2 regions of the Flavobacterium panacagri genome follow, and region 2 is predicted to be linked to the other one. Evidence: riboswitches for the same ligand, from Rfam matches in the RefSeq annotation. Region 2 holds a riboswitch; the other holds the start of a gene.
The links. A riboswitch is a leader RNA that binds a small molecule or an ion and turns the genes downstream of it on or off. The one in region 2 is predicted to bind S-adenosylmethionine.
Positions count from the first base shown of each region.

Region 1: it holds a riboswitch for S-adenosylmethionine, as region 2 does, so the genes downstream of both, P2W65_RS24125 (TlpA disulfide reductase family protein) here and P2W65_RS07830 (alpha/beta fold hydrolase) in region 2, are expected to answer to the same signal.

Region 1 covers NZ_CP119766.1:5,690,296-5,700,104, reverse strand. Annotated here, with positions in the region: gene P2W65_RS24135 (TonB-dependent receptor plug domain-containing protein) at 1-287, shown strand, start outside; gene P2W65_RS24130 (hypothetical protein) at 723-1,085, shown strand; SAM riboswitch class I at 1,284-1,384, shown strand; gene P2W65_RS24125 (TlpA disulfide reductase family protein) at 1,636-2,625, shown strand; gene P2W65_RS24120 (aminotransferase class V-fold PLP-dependent enzyme) at 2,807-4,279, shown strand; gene P2W65_RS24115 (winged helix-turn-helix transcriptional regulator) at 4,517-4,894, opposite strand; gene P2W65_RS24110 (NADP-dependent oxidoreductase) at 4,987-5,985, shown strand; gene P2W65_RS24105 (cupin domain-containing protein) at 6,060-6,530, shown strand; gene P2W65_RS24100 (RNA polymerase sigma-70 factor) at 6,967-7,524, shown strand; gene P2W65_RS24095 (FecR family protein) at 7,638-8,558, shown strand; gene P2W65_RS24090 (TonB-dependent receptor) at 8,689-9,809, shown strand, end outside.
Region 2 covers NZ_CP119766.1:1,720,772-1,730,580, forward strand. Annotated here, with positions in the region: gene P2W65_RS07810 (hypothetical protein) at 59-235, shown strand; gene P2W65_RS07815 (O-acetylhomoserine aminocarboxypropyltransferase/cysteine synthase family protein) at 304-1,608, shown strand; gene P2W65_RS07820 (homoserine dehydrogenase family protein) at 1,830-2,918, shown strand; gene P2W65_RS07825 (hypothetical protein) at 3,567-3,770, shown strand; SAM riboswitch class I at 3,960-4,067, shown strand; gene P2W65_RS07830 (alpha/beta fold hydrolase) at 4,147-5,130, shown strand; gene thrA (bifunctional aspartate kinase/homoserine dehydrogenase I) at 5,132-7,546, shown strand; gene P2W65_RS07840 (hypothetical protein) at 7,610-8,167, shown strand; gene P2W65_RS07845 (OsmC family protein) at 8,184-8,609, shown strand; gene P2W65_RS07850 (trans-sulfuration enzyme family protein) at 8,753-9,809, shown strand, end outside.

The DNA.
Region 1 (9,809 bases), 2.0 Mb from region 2:
GTACAGAAATCTACTCAAAATATCTTATTTCATCTTTAAAACATCAAATCACTAATACAATAGATTATCAGTTTAAGAATTTCTCTGTTTTGTTTGCAACTCGCTTTAACGAAAGAATCACTGGGCCATCTTATTGGATAAATGATTTTAGAGTAAGTCAGTCAGTCAATAAATTCACCATCTTTTTAGATGCACAGAATATATTCAATGCGACTTATTATGAAGTAGGAGCAGTGCCTCTGCCTTCGAGATGGTTTACTTTAGGAGTGAAATTAGTTACATTTTAAATTACTTTATTAGTTAGAATAGGGCTGTATTTTAGTTTTAAGACAGCCCCTATTTGCGTTATAAATTTCAATGTCTTGTAGGAACATTTCATCGGTATAAAGTTTTATTGGTCTAGCATTACCTATTTTAGTTATAATTTTCATTGTTCCATAGGAACATTTCATCGGTAGAAAAATTATATTGCCGTCCGTAATTACGTTCCGTAGGAACGTTTCATTTAGACAGCATTTTTTAATAATCTAACGCATGAGACGTTCCTACGGAACGTTAATTTGGGAGGTCTTTATTTTTTTACCGATGAAACATTCCTATGGAATGAGGATCGAAGTGAAAAATAAATCAATTGCTGTTATATAAAATTTATCAGAAATACTGTAAAATAAGCCGTTTTATAAGTAGTTACTTAGCATTTATAAATATTTAAAACATTTATTATGAAAGCTTTATTGAAATGGAAAGCCTTGTTTTTGGTAATTATGGTCGGATTATTTTCTTCTTGTAAAAAAAATGATGGTTATAGTGATAAAATAGATACAAATTCTGTCCCTGTTGATACGGTGCAAACAACAAAAGATACAACAGAAGTTTCTGGTACTAGTTCGGGCGGTACATCACCAGCGGCAAAGAGTATTCAAATTACGGATATGAAGAAAGAAGGAGTTGAAAGTACAACTGGCACAGGAACAGGACCAGGAGAAAGTGTGACTGATGGTTCTACTTATACGCCTTCAAAAGGAATACAGAAAGACAGTATAAAACTGCAGACAGAAAGTGCAAAAAAAAGAAAAAACAAATAATATTTATTGCCAAGGCATGCTCAAAACTCATTTCAAAAAACGGAATGAGTTTTTTTATGCTATAAAAATTTAGTTTCTAAAGTATTGTTTTTATTGTGTTTAGATAATTTTTAAAAGTTTTTTGAAAAAATATTATTAAACACTACTAATTTGATAGAATTAATGTATATATTTGTATCACAGAAAAGTTCTGAATGATACTTATCCAGAAAGACTGAGGGAATAGGCCCATTGACGTCTTAGCAACCTGTTGCCGAATAAGGTGCTAAATCCTTCCCGCTTTGCGGGACAGATAAGAAAAGATTTCCTCAAAATCTGAATAAGATCATCTTTGTAAAACTTTTTATTTTTTAAAATGAAAACAGATTCAACTTTATACGCTGGTTACGAACTTTTGAACGTAATGTTCGAACAAAATAGTCTTGCCTTTTTTCGAATGCGCAGCAAGTAAAATTCTCTCAATAATTTTTAAACAACATTTTCTAAAGACCATTTTAAAATAGGTCTCAGGAATTCTTTTGTCCAATCTTAAACTAAAAATCAAAATAAAATGAAAAAAATAATTCTAGGTTTCACTCTGTTTTTTGGAGCTCTTCAAACTCAGGCGCAGGAAAGTAATTTACAATTAAAAGGAACTGTTGTCGATACTGTGGCGCAATATGTTTATCTGCAAAAATTCCACAATAAAATGTTTACCACAATTGATTCGGTAAAAGTAAAAGATGGCAGTTTTAGTTTTAAAACTAAAGTAAAAACGCCCGAATTATATGGTTTAAGTGTAAACACAGAAAGTAGTCCACTGTATGTTTTTCTTGAAAAAGGACCAATTACAGTAAAATTAAATCCGAAGAAATATTACAGTAGTTCGGTTGTAGAAGGTTCTGTTTCTCAGGATTTATTTGAGACTTATAAAAAATCGAAAGATGTAGAGATCAGCAAATTCATTACAGAGAATCCTAAATCAATAGTTTCGGCTTATGTGTTGTACAGAAACTGGTCTTATAGATTGTCGCCAGAACAAATCAGAGAAAATATTGTTTTGCTGGATAAAAGTCTTCAATCTACTACTTATGTTAAAGAATTAAAAGATTTAGCTCTTGTTTTAGACGGATTAGCAGTTGGAAAAAAAGCACCTGATTTTACAGCCAACGATCCCAATGGAAAGCCAATTCGTTTTTATGAAAATTTAAAAGGTTACACTTTGGTCGATTTTTGGGCTTCATGGTGCGGCCCTTGCCGAAGAGAAAATCCAAATATTGTAAAGGCTTATAAAGAATTTCATGATAAAGGATTCAACATTGTTGGAATCTCTTTGGATAAAAAAAAAGAAAATTGGATCAAAGGAATTCAGGATGATAATTTGACTTGGTTGCATGTTTCAGATTTGCTTTTCTGGAATAGTGCAGTAGCCAAATTATACGGAATCAGAGCCATTCCAGGCAATTATTTGGTCGATTCTAACGGAGTAATTGTGGCTAAAAATCTTCAGGGAGAAGAATTACAGTCGACGTTGAAATCGCTTTTAGATAAAAAGATTTAAGTATAGATCCACACAATCTTGTCATCCTGAGCGAAGGCGAAGGATCTTCGTAAGTAGCTCCTCAAAGGGAAGAACCAATCTTTGTAGAATAGAGGACGAAGATTCTTCCTTCGTCAGAATGACAAGATTGATAGAAAGTTTGCAAAAAATATTATATTATTAAATTAAAAATGATAAGGAAATGAATGCTATTGAGACAACAAAAGAACCAATTGAGTTAGAGTGTTACTTCTCTAAATTTAGAGAAAATACAGTAGGAATCGATCATACTTTTGAATCGGTTTATGGAGAACAAAATCTAGTTTATGCCGACTGGGTTGCCAGCGGAAGATTATATGTTCCGATAGAGGATATTATGCTCAACAAAATGGGTCCAATGATTGCCAATACACATTCATTTTCCAGTCAGACCGGAAAAGCTTCCACTTATGCGTATCAACATGCGAGAGAGATTATTAAAAAATCGGTAAATGCCAATGCATCTGATGTTTTGGTAACAACTGGAACTGGAATGACCGCCGCGTTATCAAAATTACAGCGTATTATGGGTTTGAGAACTGCTTATGAAAAAGATAGACCTGTAGTTTTCATCACACACATGGAACATCATTCCAATCAAGTTCCGTGGTATGAAACCAATGCTGAAGTGGTAATTTTGCCACCTGACGAAAACAATTTGGTTGATCCAAAAGTGTTGTCTGAAGAAATTAAAAAATATGCAGATAGAAGTCTAAAAATAGGTTCGTTTACAGCTTGCTCCAATGTGACAGGAATCATTACACCTTATCATGAACTGGCGAAAATCATGCATCAAAACGGCGGACTTTGTTTTGTTGATTTTGCAGCTTCTGCACCTTATGTCAAAATCGATATGCATCCAAAAGATCCAGAACAGCAATTAGATGCTATTTTCTTTTCGCCTCATAAATTCTTAGGTGGTCCCGGAACTACAGGAGTTTTGGTGTTTAATGAAAAATTATACCAATCTGAATTTCCAGATAATCCGGGCGGCGGAAATGTAAAATGGACTAATCCGTTAGGGAAATATTGTTACAGCGATGTGATTGAAGTTCGCGAAGACGGAGGAACTCCAGGTTTTCTGCAAGTTATTAGAGCGGCATTGGCTTTAGAATTAAAAGAGCAGATGGGGGTCTCTAACATCAAAAAAAGAGAAAAAGAACTGTTGGATCTTTGTTTTTCGAGACTTCAAAAGATAAAAGGTTTGTCGATTTTAGGAGACTTAACGACTGAAAGAATTGGCTGTGTTTCTTTTGTGATTGAAGATATTCATTACAATTTGATTGTAAGATTGTTGAATGACCGTTTCGGAATTCAGGTTCGCGGTGGCTGGTCTTGCGCGAGTACTTATGCACATTATCTGTTCAATATCAATGAAAAGAAATCGGCAGAAATTACGAATGAATTATTAGAGAGAAACCAAACAAATAAACCGGGTTGGGTTCGTTTATCCTTGCATCCTATTACGACGAATGAAGAGCTTTTTTATATCTGTGATGCGATTGAGAAAGTAGCTTCTAATTATAAAAAATGGCAGAAAGATTATGAATATAATTCTGTCACTAATGAATTTGAAAATCCTAAAATAAAAGATTCCATAACAAATGAAGTAAAAGATTGGTTTAAGTTAGATTAGTTAGTTTTTTTTAACCTAACAGGTTTTAAAACCTGTTAGGTTTTTATTAAAATTTAATAAACACATAGAAACATAGATTTTTTGTTATTAAAAAAGGTAATCAAAAGAAACTAGTTTCTAACACATAGCTGCGTGTTTACGAAGGATTTCTAAACATAACAACTTATGTTTATTTTAAATGAATGAAATGCCTTTAAACGCACAGAAAAACTATGTTTCTATGTGTTTAAAAAAGATTTACTTCAGAGATTCAATAATTTTTTCTCTATGTGTAAGTCCCCAGTTTACTAACGTTTCAGTTACTGGAAGTACAGATTTACCATATTCTGTAATGGCGTAGGCAACAGTTGCTGGTTTAGTGTCTTGTTCGGTTCTGCTGATGAGTAAGTTGGTTTCGAGTTCTTTTAGTTCTTTGCTCAGCATTTTAGCTGAAATTCCATCAATTTCGCGCTGCATTTTTTTAAAATGAATAACCTGATGCGTTCTATTAGTCAAAAAACGCAAAATCATCAGTTTCCATTTACCACCTAAAACATCCAAACTATCTCGCATCGCTCGCAGTTCTTCGGAGCAGTTAGCTTCACGAATTGTTCCATTATCATTAATTTTTGCCATACTAGTTTCTATTTGGTAACCGGTTACCTCGGGTTTACTTATAACAAAAATAAAACATAGCGTCCATACTTTTGTATACTAAAACAATAAAAATGAAAGCAGTTGTATTACAGGAAAATCGTGAATTTCTTATTGAAAATATAGCAGTTCCAAATCCCGAAGTCAATCAGATTCAGGTAAAAATAATGGCATCAGGTTTTAATCCGATCGATTATCAAATGACAGAAGACGGGCCAGAAAGAAAACTTCTGCGTTCTCGAATTCTAGGTCGTGAATTTTCTGGAATCGTATCCAAAATTGGTTCAGCAGTTACAGATTTCAAAATAGGGGACGCTGTTTTCTGCGGTTCAGGAAGTATGGGATCTAACGGAACTTATGCAGCATATATTTGTGTTCCAGAAGAAATTGCGGTACACAAACCTTCGAATGTTTCTTTTGAAGAAGCTGCGGCAATTCCGTCAGCAGGTTTAACAGCTTTACAGTCTTTTAATCGGATGAATGCTAATTTGTATGATTCGATACTCATTACAGGTGCAGCGGGCGGTGTAGGGAATATGCTTGTAAAACTATTGATTGCAAACGGCTATAAAAATATTGTAGTGACTGCAGGAAATGAAAATAGTATTGCTTCCTTAATTGATCTCGGTGTACAACCGCAAAAAATCATCAATTATAAAAAAGAAGAAATTTATGAAAGAGCACTTTCTTTAAATGAAAATAAAAATTACGATTTTGTTGTGGATTTGGTGGGAAACCACACAGCAGAGATTGGTGCTGGACTTTTAAAAACCAACGGAATTTATGTCGATGTAACTAATTTTTCGACAGCAGAATCCCGAGGTATTCTTTTTAGTAAAGGAGCGGCAATTTTAAATATATCCAATTATGTGTACGGATTTGAAAAAAGATACGATTATTACAAAAATGGATTGAATCAATTAAGATTACTGCTTCAGAATAAAATAATTACACCGCCGGCAATTAAAGTAGTGGGAAGTTTGGAAGTTTCTACGGTTGTAGATGCTCATGCAATTTTAAGAGATAACAAAACGCAGGGAAGAAAATTAGTAATGAAAATAAATGAAATTTAAATTAAACACGCGAATTATACCTAACAGATTTTTAAAACCTGTTAGGATATAAATAAATTAAATCAATACAAATTATGAAAACAATTCCGAGAAGAGTCGTAACAGGTTTACGAAATGGAAAATCAATAATAGAACAAGATCATATCGTAACCAATGTTTCGGAGCATTTTCCCGGTTTGATTATTTCAGACATTTGGTCAACAGACAGTTCGCCTGCACAATTTGAAGAAAAAGAAATCGAAAACACTGCTTTTCCGAATACACCAAAAAATGGAAGTTACTTTCGGTACGTACAAATTCCGCCCGATAAAGATTTAGGAATTGTTGCACCAGAAGGACAGCCTCATCCATTAATGCATCAAACGGATACTTTAGATTATATCGTGATTTTAGCAGGCGAAATTTATCTCATTGTAGACGAAGAAGAAACATTGCTGCAGGCTGGTGATATTGTAATTCAAAGAGGAACCAATCATGCGTGGAGCAACCGTTCCGATTCTCCTTGTATTCAATTGGCAGTTTTATTAGACGCTGGAATACAATAAAAAAGAAGTTGGAGAAATTCATTTCTCAGATTTTTTTAAAATAATTATACTTTTCTAAAGACATTTTCTGCTTTGTCTTTAATTCTTTGTTAAGCGCTTTTTTCTCTAAATAACTTCAAAAAAAATCTTTTTATAAGAGAAGGATTGTTATAGAGTAAAAAGCGCTTTGTTTTTTACTGCAAATACATCAAAAACATATTTTAAAGCTAAAGTTGGGTTTTAAATGTTAATAATATGTTTTGTTTTAAGGTGGTTTTATTAATGTAAACGTAACCTTTTCGACCTACCCTCATCTTTAATTTTGGAGACATATAAGAAGAACTCAATACTTTGTATATGTCATTTTTTACAGAACAGGATTATTATCAACACGAAATCGGAAGAATGGCTTCGTCTGGCATTTTTCATTTGATTATTCATGCCAAAATAATAAATCATGTATAAGAAGTTTACAGACGAAGAACTTGTTGACTTACTAAAGTCTGGCAAGGATAAAGCTTTTGATGAACTTTATTTTAGATACCGCGATATACTAGTTCGTTTTGTATATCTCAGAATGAAGTCGGTTGCTATTTCCGAAGAAATTGTTCAGGAAGTTTTTACCTCTATTTGGGAACGCCGTAAAACCATTGTAATTCAGAAAAGTTTTGCTGCTTATATCTACACTTCAGTGCGTTATATGACTTTGGATTATATCAAATCGCACGCTGTTTCTGATCAATACATACAAGAAGTTTTAGAGAAAAATACCGTTTCTTACGGCAGTCAGAATGCAACAGAAGATGCTGTTTATTATGAAGAACTGCAAAAAGCAGTAGATAAAGCAACTATGCTGCTGCCAAAGAAATCCAAAGAAGTTTTTATTCTCAGCCGTATCAAACATTACAGTAATAAAGAAATTGCAGATGAACTTAACGTGTCGATTGAAACCGTAAAGTATCATATTACTTATGCGTTGAAATTTATGCGCACTTATTTGGGCGAATTCAATTAAAAGGAAACTTCAAAATGTAAGGTGCAGCTTTTTCTTAACAGAAGCGTAACCTACAGCGCCTACCCCAAACTACGATTCCCAAGACTTACTATTATAGACATAAAGAAATTATAATGCCTGAAAATTCAAATAACGAAATCAAAAATTTTTTAGACGGAAAGTATTCTCCAAAAGGACAAGAAATGTGGAATAAATGGTACGACCGTACAGATGATTTTTTTGAAAATATGGAAGCGATTCAATCGGATCGTTCAAAACTAAAAAAAGAATTACGACAGATAAAGAAAACAAACCAAGTGATACCGCTTTATTATAAAAACTGGGCTGTGGCAGCTTCTCTAGTTTTCTTAATCGGATTATCGGTGTTTTTTTACCAATCTTCAAGCTCAGTTGAAAATGCACAATTGGCTGTAAAACTGGGAGAACATGCACAAATAACTTTAAGTGACGGAACGCAGATCTGGTTAAATGCGGGAAGTATTTTAAAATACCCAAAAGAATTTAAAGGAAGTACAAGAGAAGTTTTCTTGAGTGGCGAAGCTTTTTTTGATGTGGCCAAAGACAAAAAGCATCCCTTTATAATTCATACCAATAAAATGGATACCAAAGTGCTTGGAACCAGTTTTAATGTTCAGGCTTATCCAGAACAGACTACACAGGAAGTTTCGGTTTTAACTGGAAAAGTAAATGTCAAATCGACGGTTACAGACGAAAATGTATATGTAACTCCAGGCCAAAAAGTGGTTTTCAAATCCCACAATAATAAGCTTCAGGCTTTTAAAGATATTCCGGTAAATACTATTTCGCTTTGGCGAAAAAATATTATGGTTTTTGAAGAAACGCCTCTGCCAGAAGTTGTTGCAACCATAAACCGCAATTATAATGTGGCAATTGAAGTCAAAAACAAAAATCTAAATGCTTTAAAGATAAGTGGCTATTTTAAAGAACTTTCTGCTGATCAGGTCATTGGTTTGGTGTGCAACATCATCAATGCCGATTACAAAATGGATTCAGGAATTTATAAAATAGAGTAAGTCTTTAGACATCAAAAATAAAACTACGTAGCATCCTTAAATAAACAAAAACAATCAACTAAATCTAAAAATTATGAATGAAAAACAAAAGCGGTATGCCCAAAAATCTCAGAGCATAAAGGCAATAGGAATGAAGTTATTCCTGTTTATGACTTTGTTTTTTGCGACGCTTACAGTAAACGCCGGAAATGTTGACTTTAACAAAAGAGTGACATTAAAAGTTGAAAATGAAAGTATAAAAAATATTTTTCAAAAAATAGAAAATCAGGTTGATGTGCATTTTATGTACGAAAGCAGCCAAATCAATACCAATCAGAAACTAAGTTTAAAATTGAGCAATGTAACGTTGGAACAGGCGTTGGATAAAATTTGCGGTGTTGCACTTCGATATGAAATTGTGAGCAATAATATCGTGATCAAGAAAAACCTAAAAGTAGCCGATCAGAACAAAATTATTATTTCTGGAACTGTTTATGGCGGAGACGATAATATGCCACTGCCAGGTGTTGGAATTAAAGATAAAGGTTCTAATGCAACAGCAGCAACCGATTTTGATGGAACATTTAAAATGGAAATTAATGCAGCAGAAGCTACACTTGTTTTTTCATACGTGGGCTATGTTACGCAAGAAGTAAAAGTGACAAGTACACAAACTATTACAGTAAAATTAGCAGCTGATGTAAAACAGCTTCAAGAAGTAATTGTAATGGGATATGGAAGTGTGAAGAAGAATGAGGTTCTAGGAGCTGTAGGTTCTGTTTCTATGAAAGAAACTTCAAGCAGAACATACAATAACGCTGGTGAATTATTGCAGGGAACTGTTGCAGGTGTTACCGTTATTAATGATGGTGGTGATCCAACTGCTTCGCCAACAATCAATATTCGTGGTATTGGATCTTTAAATGCTGAAACACCGTTAATTGTTTTAGACGGAATTATCTATAGCGGTTCTTTAAATACTTTGAATCCAAATGATATTGAATCGATCAGTGTTTTGAAAGATGCGGCTTCTGCAGCGATTTATGGAGCTAGAGCTTCTGGAGGTGTAATTTTAATCACTTCTAAAAAAGGAATTTCAGATCGTATCAATGTAAATGTAAACTATCAAGGTGGTTTTCAAAATGTAGCCAAAAAACTTGATGTTTTAAACGCTGCAGAATATGCAGATGCTATGAATATCGCTAGAGATAACGCAGGTTTACCAAGAATCCCTGCTTTTGACACAGCATTTGAACCAACTGCAAGAACGAC
Region 2 (9,809 bases):
CTTTTGGTAAGCCATCCGAAAGGGCTTTTTTTATTTCAATCTCTTAAAATTTTAAATCATGAATACATTAGATATCAATACAATCGCATTTCAATACTTATTAAGAAATAATAGCTCGGAAGAATCAGCAGCTGAAACTGTAAAATATGATCCTGCTCAGCAGATAAAAAATCAAAAATCATTACTGTTTCATCTGTACGATCTTGAAGAAGAAGCTGAAGATATTTTAGCGTAATCAATTACAATATCAATTACAATATCAATATATAAACGTATTAACAATACCTAAAAAACTAAGAAATCATGAGTACACAAAAATTTGCAACAAACGCATTACACGCAGGACACGATGTTACTAAAAATTCAGGAACAAGAGCAGTGCCAATTTACCAAACATCATCATACGTATTTAATAATGCCGATCATGCAGCTAACTTATTTGGCCTTGCGGAAGCTGGATTTATCTACACTAGATTAAATAACCCGACAAACGATGTTTTAGAACAGCGTTTAGCAGCGCTGGAAGGTGGAATCGGAGCTGTAGTTACCGCTTCTGGAGCATCGGCAATTTCTACAACATTACTGACTTTGCTGAAAGCAGGAGATCATATTGTAGCCTCGAACAGTTTATATGGCGGGACTTATAATCTTTTAAAAGTTACGTTGCCAAGATTGGGAATTACAACAACATTTGTTGATCCTTCAAAACCAGAAAATTTTACCAAAGCGGCAAAAGAAAATACAAGAGCTTTCTTTGTGGAATCTCTAGGAAATCCAAAATTAGACGTTTTAGATTTAAAAGGAATTTCGGCAGAAGCCAAAGCATTCAAAGTGCCATTCATAGTAGATAATACAGTTGCGACACCTTATTTGTTAAACCCTATTAAATATGGTGCCGATATTGTAATTCACTCCTTAACTAAATATATCGCTGGAAACGGAACTTCTTTGGGAGGTGTTATCATTGATGCTGGAAATTTTGATTGGGCAAACGGAAAATTCCCTGAATTTACTGAACCATCAGCAGGTTACCACGGATTAGTATATCACGAAGCTTTAGGGAATGCCGCTTTTATTGCAAAAGCACGAATTGAAGGTCTGCGTGATTTTGGTGCCGCTTTGAGTCCATTTAATGCTTTTCAGATTATTCAAGGTTTAGAAACACTTCCAATCCGAATCAAGAAACATAGTGAAAATGCTTTGGCTTTGGCCGAATGGTTAGAGAAACAAGATGAGGTGGTGTGGGTAAATTATCCAGGTTTAAAATCCAATAAATATTATGATTTAGCCAAAGAATATTTACCAGAAGGACAAAGCGGAATCATTACTTTCGGATTAAAAGGAGGTTTTGATGCGGCTAAAAAAGTGGTAGACAATACCAAGTTATTCTCTTTACTGGCTAATATTGGCGATACTAAATCGCTGATTATTCATCCAGCAAGTACAACGCATCAGCAATTAACAGATGAAGAGCAGATTGAAACGGGAGTTTCAAAAGATTTGGTTCGTCTGTCAGTGGGAATTGAAGATATTGAGGATTTAATTGCTGATCTGCAGGCTGTTTTTGAAACCGTTTCGCTTTCACAATACAGCATCAATAAAAATTAGGTTTTTTTGTTTTTTGTTTGAAAAATTGCCTTTAGCGAGTGGTTTTTGCTAAAGGTAATTTTTTATGAAAAGCATCATTATAAAATTAAACCATATAAGTGATATAAGTACATTTCAATATAGACACACCGCAGTGCATCTAACTCTAAACAGAAGAACTGCTATGTACACGGCAATTAAATGAACTTATATTACTTATATGGTTTCAAAAATTAAAAATTATGTCAAAGCTTAAAATAAACATAGTCCTTTTTGGAATTGGTAATATCGGAAGTACTTTGATTAATCAGATTATAGAAAGTCAGGAGTTTTTTCTTGAAAGCAAAAATGTAGATTTTCATTTTCCAATAATAACCAATTCGACAGTCGCTTTTTTTGAGAAAGAAGGCGTAGGGTATGCTTGGGAAACCAACTTTTTACAATTGGCAGTTCCTTTTAAAGTGGAAGATATTGTTGAATTTGCCAAAGAAAATGAATTCGAAAACTTGATCGCGGTAGATGCAACGGCAAGTGATGAATTGGTAAAACACTACAATACCTTGATTAAAAACGGATTTAATATCGTTGCTGTTAATAAAAAAGCCAATACGCTTCCGATAGATTTGTACAAAGAGTTAAGAGCCAATCTTAAAAAGTATGATAAAGAGTTTTTGTATGAAACCTCAGTTGATACCGGAATTCCAGTTTTGCAGACTTTGAGAGATTTATATTATTCTGGCGAGAAAATCACGAAGATTCGTGGTGTTTTCTCGGATAATTTGAGTTATGTTTTCAATAGATTTTCAGTAGAAGACGTTTCGTTTTCTTCGGTTTTAAAAGATGCAAGTCTTTTAGGGTTGATGAAATCAACATTTAAAGAAGATTTATCTGGAAATGACACGGCAAGAAAACTTCTGATACTGGCGAGAGAAATTGGAAAAGATTTCGAGTTTTCAGACATTCAAATAAAACCCTTTATCACAGAAGAGCATTTGGGGAAAAATGGTGTCCTGAATAAAGACGCGATAGATAAATCCTTTAAAATTGCAAAAATCACACAGGCAGACAATAGCGTATTGCGATATGTGGGCGAATTTGATTTGGAGAAGAATCAACTGGAAGTCAAATTGATTTCTGAACCTGCTAGTTCTGCAATTGGACAATTAAAGGGTTCTGATACCATTTTTGAAATTTATACGCAATCTTACGCTGCTGTTCCGATTGTAATTCAAAGTGCGCCACCATGTAAACAAGCAATTTCGAGGGGAATCATAACCGATATTCTAAAAGTTGCAGAAAGAATTAGAAATAAAGAGGCTGTTTGGTCTTAGATTTTCTCAAAAAAACTAAAAATATAACTGATGTTCTTTGATAAATTGATTTGTCAATGGAGTTTAGAGCTGAAAAATGATCTTTTTTCGATTTGTTTAGTAAGAATAATCTTTGTTTTGTTTTTGTAAGATGTTTTTTAACGTTAAAAATAACTTTTTTAACGAATTTTGTAATTAAATTCCTGAATTTCATTTGTGTAATAGAAAAAATAGTTGCATATTTGTTGTACCCAAAAACTACTAGAAATCAAATGAACTTAAAAGTCAACAAAATGTTTTGTGCCATTTCGGTTATTACCGAGGCTGGGTCGCCTATTGCTTAAAATTGTAAGAAACACAATATATTAGTAAAAGCCTCCCAAAGAACATTGGGAGGCTTTTTAATTATAAAAAAATGCAGAATTTAAATATACAATATAAATCACAGATGAATAAATCCTTACAGGTGAACAAGATGTTTGCTGTCGCGCTTATTTGCGTACGCGCATCGGTCTGTTGATACTAAAAGTATAAATGAGTTTAAAAAACTTAAACCCTTTTGGTATCTAAAAATCCAAAAGGGTTTTTTTATTCCCGAAAGGGGCTTAACACAAATATAAAAGAGAAATAAAGATTATAAAACGCAACTTAACTTAAAAACTTAATATCATGAGCACATTGAACTACTTAGCAGAAAAAATTTCAAATTTGAAAAACAGAAGGACAAGAAAAAACAATCCGCCACCGCCAACAAATGAATTGGCACATCCAAGATTCGGAATGAACGAAACGGATAAAAATGCTGAAAAAAAAGCACCCAACTCTTTATTGTTTTTGATGTATTCAAAAGAAAATGAAACGCTTTTCATCTAAACAGATAAGTGACATAAACTAGGTTAAAACCTGCTTAATTTTACTGGGCATTTATGTTCGGTAAATTTTTGCGTATAATAGTTTTTGCTAAAGTAAGTCTCAGAAATTTAACAAACACTTTTAGATAAAATTTGTTTGTTTAAGAAAATAGTAGTTAATTTGCACCGTTAAGTTCAAACACGTATTGAAATGTTATAAAGAAAGGACGAGGGATTAGACCCGATGAAGCCTTAGCAACCCTTCGGTAAAACGAAGAAGGTGCTACATTCTACCACGCCCAACGTGGAAAGATAACAACAAGATTTTTTCTAGTTTACTCTAGTTTTTTCTTTCTAATATTTCCATATACAAATCAGATAATACAACAGATTTGAAATTGGAAAATATACCAAACCCTATTATAATTCAGGAATTCATCACAGAAAGTGGTGCATCTTATCATGCTTTACCGTTACATTTTACATTGGCAGGTCAGCCCCTGCACAGTGCGCCAATCGTTTTGGTTAATCACGCCTTAACAGGAAATTCGCAAGTTACGGGCGAAAACGGCTGGTGGAATGACTTAATTGGCGAAGGCAAAACCATTGATACTACTGTTTATACTATTCTGGCTTTTGATGTTCCAGGAAACGGTACGAATTCTTTTTTAATCGAAAATTATCTTGATTTCACAGCCAGAGATATTGCAAGAATCTTTATTAAAGGAATTAAAACTTTAAATATCGAAAAGCTTTTTGCAGTGATTGGCGGTTCAGTTGGAGGTGGAATTGCTTGGGAAATCTTAGCTTTAGAACCTAGTATTACAGAAAATCTTATTCCAATAGCGAGTGACTGGAAATCGACAGACTGGCTTATAGCCAATTGTTTTCTTCAGGAGCAGATTCTGAACAATTCTTCAAAACCAATCGAAGATGCGAGAATTCATGCCATGCTTTGTTATCGTTCGCCGGAATCATTTAAAGAAAAATTTCAGCGTACAATTAACCAAGATCTTTTGATTTTTAATATCGAAAGCTGGCTGGCGCATCACGGAAAAAAATTACAGCAAAGATTTCAGTTGTCTTCTTATAAATTAATGAATCAGTTGCTTAAAACAATTGATATTACTAGAAATAGTGAAAGTTTTGAAAACTTATTGTCTCAAACAAAAGCTTCGATTCATATTGTAGGAATCAATTCCGACTTATTTTTTACGGCCAAAGAAAATGTCGAAACCTACGAAGAATTAAAGAAATTTAAAGACAATGTTTTCTACAGCGAAATTGTTTCGGTTCACGGACATGACGCTTTTTTAATCGAGTACAAACAATTAGATCATTTACTTGCCGACATTTTTAAGGCAGAAACAATAAAGAAATAAAATGAAAGTATTAAAATTTGGAGGTAAATCGTTAGCAAACGGAGAAGGACTTAATAAAGTTGTTTCTATCATTTCTGATAAAGTAAATCAAGGTGAAAAAATTGCTGTTGTAGTTTCTGCACGTGGAAATGCTACGGACGAATTAGAATTTATCTTAAGCATTGCGGCTAAAAACGGCAGTTACAAAGAATTATTAGAAAACTTCAAAAAATATCAAATATCAGATTATCCGCAAGTCGATTTGTCTGAAGAATTTAATGTCTTAGATAAACTTTTTGAAGGTGTAAGCTTAATTGGCGATTACAGCAAAAAAATTAAAGATCAGATTTTGTCTAAAGGCGAATTGCTTTCGGCTAAATTATTGACAGCTATTTTATTAGAAAAAGGAATTCCTGCCAATTTTGTAGATTCTAGAGAACTGCTGAAAACAGATTCTAAATTTGGTGATGCACAGCCATTAGAACAACTTTCAAAGAAAAACGTAGTCAATTATTTTAAAGAACATAACGGCGAAACGGTTAATATAGTTACAGGCTTCATTGGTTCCAACAACAACAACGACACAACTACTCTAGGTAGAAATGGCAGTAACTATACCGCTTCGTTAATCGCAAATTATTTAAATGCTGAAGAATTACAAAACTTCACGCATGTAGACGGAATCTATACGGCAAACCCGGATTTAGTAGCCGATGCTAAGAAAATTGAATATCTATCATTCAACGAAGCAAACGAGCTGGCTAATTTTGGAGCAACAATTTTACATGCTAAAACGATTATTCCTTTGTTAGAAAAGAATATTCCACTTCGTATTTTAAATACTTTTAACCACGAAAACCGTGGAACATTAATTACTTCAGATACTGCAAAAGAAGGAATTAAAACACTTTCTGTTTTAGAAAATGTATCTCTTGTAAATCTTGAAGGACGCGGATTACTTGGAAAAGCTGGAGTCGATGCCCGAATTTTTAAAGTAATGGGCGATCATAATATCAGTGTAAGTATCATTTCACAAGGTTCTTCAGAAAGAGGAATTGGACTTGTGGTTGCAACTGATAAAGCAACGACTGCGGTGGTAGAGTTAGAAAAAGAGTTTGAAAATGACTTTTATTCTAAAGACGTAAACCAGATTACGGTAACAGACAATGTATCTGTAATCTCGATTATTGGACAGGATTTGAGTACTTTCCATAAACCATATACTGCTTTAATTAAAAACAAAATTGTTCCGATTTTATTTAACAACACTGTGACGGGTAAAAACGTGAGTTTGGTTGTTAAAAAAGAAGAACTAAACAAAGCTTTAAACGTAATTCACGGAGAGATTTTTGGAGTTTCAAAGAAAATCAACATTGCCATTTTCGGTCACGGATTAGTGGGAGGAACTTTAATTAATCAAATCTTAGAATCGGCTGCTGCGATTGAAAAACGTAAAGATGTTAAGCTTAATGTTTTTGCTATAGCAAATTCTAAAAAACTGCTTTTAAACAAATATGGTGTTACCAACAATTGGAAAAGTGAAATTGAAACCAAAGGTGAAGCTTATACAATAAAAGATATTATTGCTTACGCGAATGAGCATCATTTAGAAAACTTAATTGCGATTGATAATACAGCAAGTGCGACTTTTGTTGAGAATTATATTCCGTTAGTAGAAAGCAGTTTCGATTTGATTTCTTCTAATAAAGTGGCCAATACATTAAGCTATGGTTTCTATAAAGAATTGAGAAAAGCTTTGGCTGAAAATCAAAAGAATTATTTGTATGAAACCAATGTTGGTGCAGGATTACCATTAATTGATACAATCAAATTATTGCACCTTTCAGGAGAAAATATTACAAAAATAAAAGGAGTTTTCTCTGGGACATTAAGTTATTTATTCAATAATTTCTCTGCAAAAGAGGCGCCTTTTAGCGAAATCTTGCAGGAAGCAATTGATAACGGATATACGGAACCAGATCCGCGTGAAGATTTATGTGGAAATGATGTGGGAAGAAAATTATTGATTTTGGCAAGAGAATTAGATTTACAAAATGAGTTTGAAGAAATCTCAATTCAGAATTTAATTCCAGAGCACTTACGTGAAGGAAGCGCTGCCGATTTCTTGACGAAATTAAAAGAATTCGATCCGATTTATGCTAAAATAAAAGCAGAACAACAGCCAAATCACGTGTTAAGATATATTGGTGAATTGTCTGGAGATTTACAGAATGATAAAGGAAATCTAGAAGTAAAATTAGTTTCAGTACCAAAAGATACGGCATTAGGCGGATTAAAAGGTTCTGATTCTTTCTTCGAAATTTACACAGAATCTTACGGAGATCGTCCAATCGTTATTCAGGGAGCTGGTGCAGGTTCTGCGGTAACGGCAAGAGGAGTTTTTGGCGATATTTTGAGATTGTCTGATAAAGGGTAAATTAAACAAGAAACAAAAGAAAGAAAAATCTTAAATTCGTTATTTAGTTTTAATAATGTAAATATGAAAAAGATTTTTGTTTTATTGTTGATTTCAAATAGTATCGTAGCTCAGGTTTCTAATGTTATTAGGAACAAAGACAGCTATACTCAGGATGTTTTCCCGTACAAAGGAGTAAGAATAATTCAGGTTGATGAGGTAAGTTCTCCTGGAAGCGAGGATAATGTTTTTATTTTTTCTAAGATTGAAAAAAATACTATTCCTGATAAAATGTATTTCCAAAGATTTACGAAAGTAAATGATAAATGGGTTTTAAAATCGATCTTGGAGGTAAATCACAACGGAATTATTTCATCTTGGGGAAGCCGAAAGGCCTTTGGAGATTATAATAAAGATAAAAGTGTAGATGCTCTTTTTATTTATGGATTATATGATGCTGATTTTAAACAACAGTCGGTTCATCTTGTATTTTCTCAAAAAGATAAGTTATACACTATAGAGTCAAGTGTCTCAGATAATTTTGGAACAGACAAATTCTCTGATAATTTTAAATCGCTAGACGAAGAATCTAAAAAACAGATTTTAGAATATTGGAATAAATTAGATAAAAAAGACAAATAACTTAGGAATAAATACCATGAAAGTAACTTTAAACAGAGTAAATGACGCCTTTCATTTCAAAGTAAAAAATGAACGCGGACACGTAGTTGATGTTGACAGCAGAGCCGAATTTGGCGGAAGCGATTTAGGAGCAAGTCCAATGGAATTAGTATTAATGGGAGTTGCAGGTTGCAGTGCTATTGATATGATTTCAATCTTAAAAAAACAGCGTCAGGAAATCACTTCTTTTAACGCTGAGGTTGAAGGAACACGTGTTCAGATCGAAGAAGCAAAACCTTTTAAAGAAATCGATGTGGTTTTTTATTTAGAAGGAGAAATCAATCCGGAAAAAGCAAAAAAAGCAGCACAGCTTTCTTTTGAGAAATACTGTTCAGTTGCCAAAACAGTGGAACCAACAGCAACAATAAGCTACAAAGTTGTCTTGAACAACGAGGCTTTATAAATTAGATAATTTGTCAATTAGATAATTAGAAAATGCTCAGATTGCGCATAAATAATTGACTTGTTTTAGTTTAGATTTCAGTTTTTAAAACTTGAAACCTGAAACCTGAAACTTGAAACAAAAAAAACAAAAAACAATACACAATGAATACAGAAGAATTTGGTTTTGAAACACAAGCCATTAGAACACAATTAGAAAGATCACAGTATTTAGAGCATTCGGTGCCATTATACCTATCGTCAAGTTTTGTATTTGAAGATGCGGAAGATATGCGCGCTTCATTTACAGAAGAAAAAGAAAGAAATATTTACAGTCGTTTCAGTAATCCAAATACTTCAGAGTTTGTAGACAAGATCTGCAAAATGGAAGGAGCAGATTCTGGTTATGCTTTTGCAACAGGAATGGCGGCAGTATATTCTACTTTTGCGGCGTTATTAAACTCCGGAGATCATATTGTTTCTGCAAGCAGTGTTTTTGGTTCTACTCATGCTTTGTTTATGACTTATTTCCCGAAATGGAATATCGAAACTTCGTATTTCGAAATTAATAAGCCAGAAACAATCGAGAGTTTTATCAAACCAAACACCAAAATATTATACGCCGAATCCCCAACAAATCCTGGGGTAGATGTAATTGATTTAGAATTGTTAGGGAATATTGCTAAAAAACACAACTTGATTTTAATTATCGACAACTGTTTTGCAACACCATATTTACAACAGCCAATTAAATTTGGAGCACATTTGGTAATTCATTCAGCAACAAAATTAATCGACGGACAAGGACGTGTTTTAGGTGGAGTAACTGTTGGAGATGCAGAGTTAATCAGACAGATTTATTTGTTTTCAAGAAATGCAGGGCCGGCTTTATCGCCATTTAATGCTTGGGTTTTGTCAAAAAGTTTAGAGACTTTGGCAGTTCGTGTAGACAGACACTGCGAAAACGCTTTAAAAGTGGCTGAATTTTTAGAAAGCCATCCAAATGTAAACAGTGTAAAATATCCATTCCTGAAATCGCATCCGCAGTACGAAATTGCTAAAAAACAGATGAAAGCAGGTGGAAACATTATTGCATTTGAAATTAAAGGAGGAATCGAAGCAGGAAGAAAATTCCTGAATGCAATTCAGCTTTGTTCATTATCGGCAAATATTGGAGATACAAGAACAATCGTAACACATCCGGCTTCTACAACACACAGTA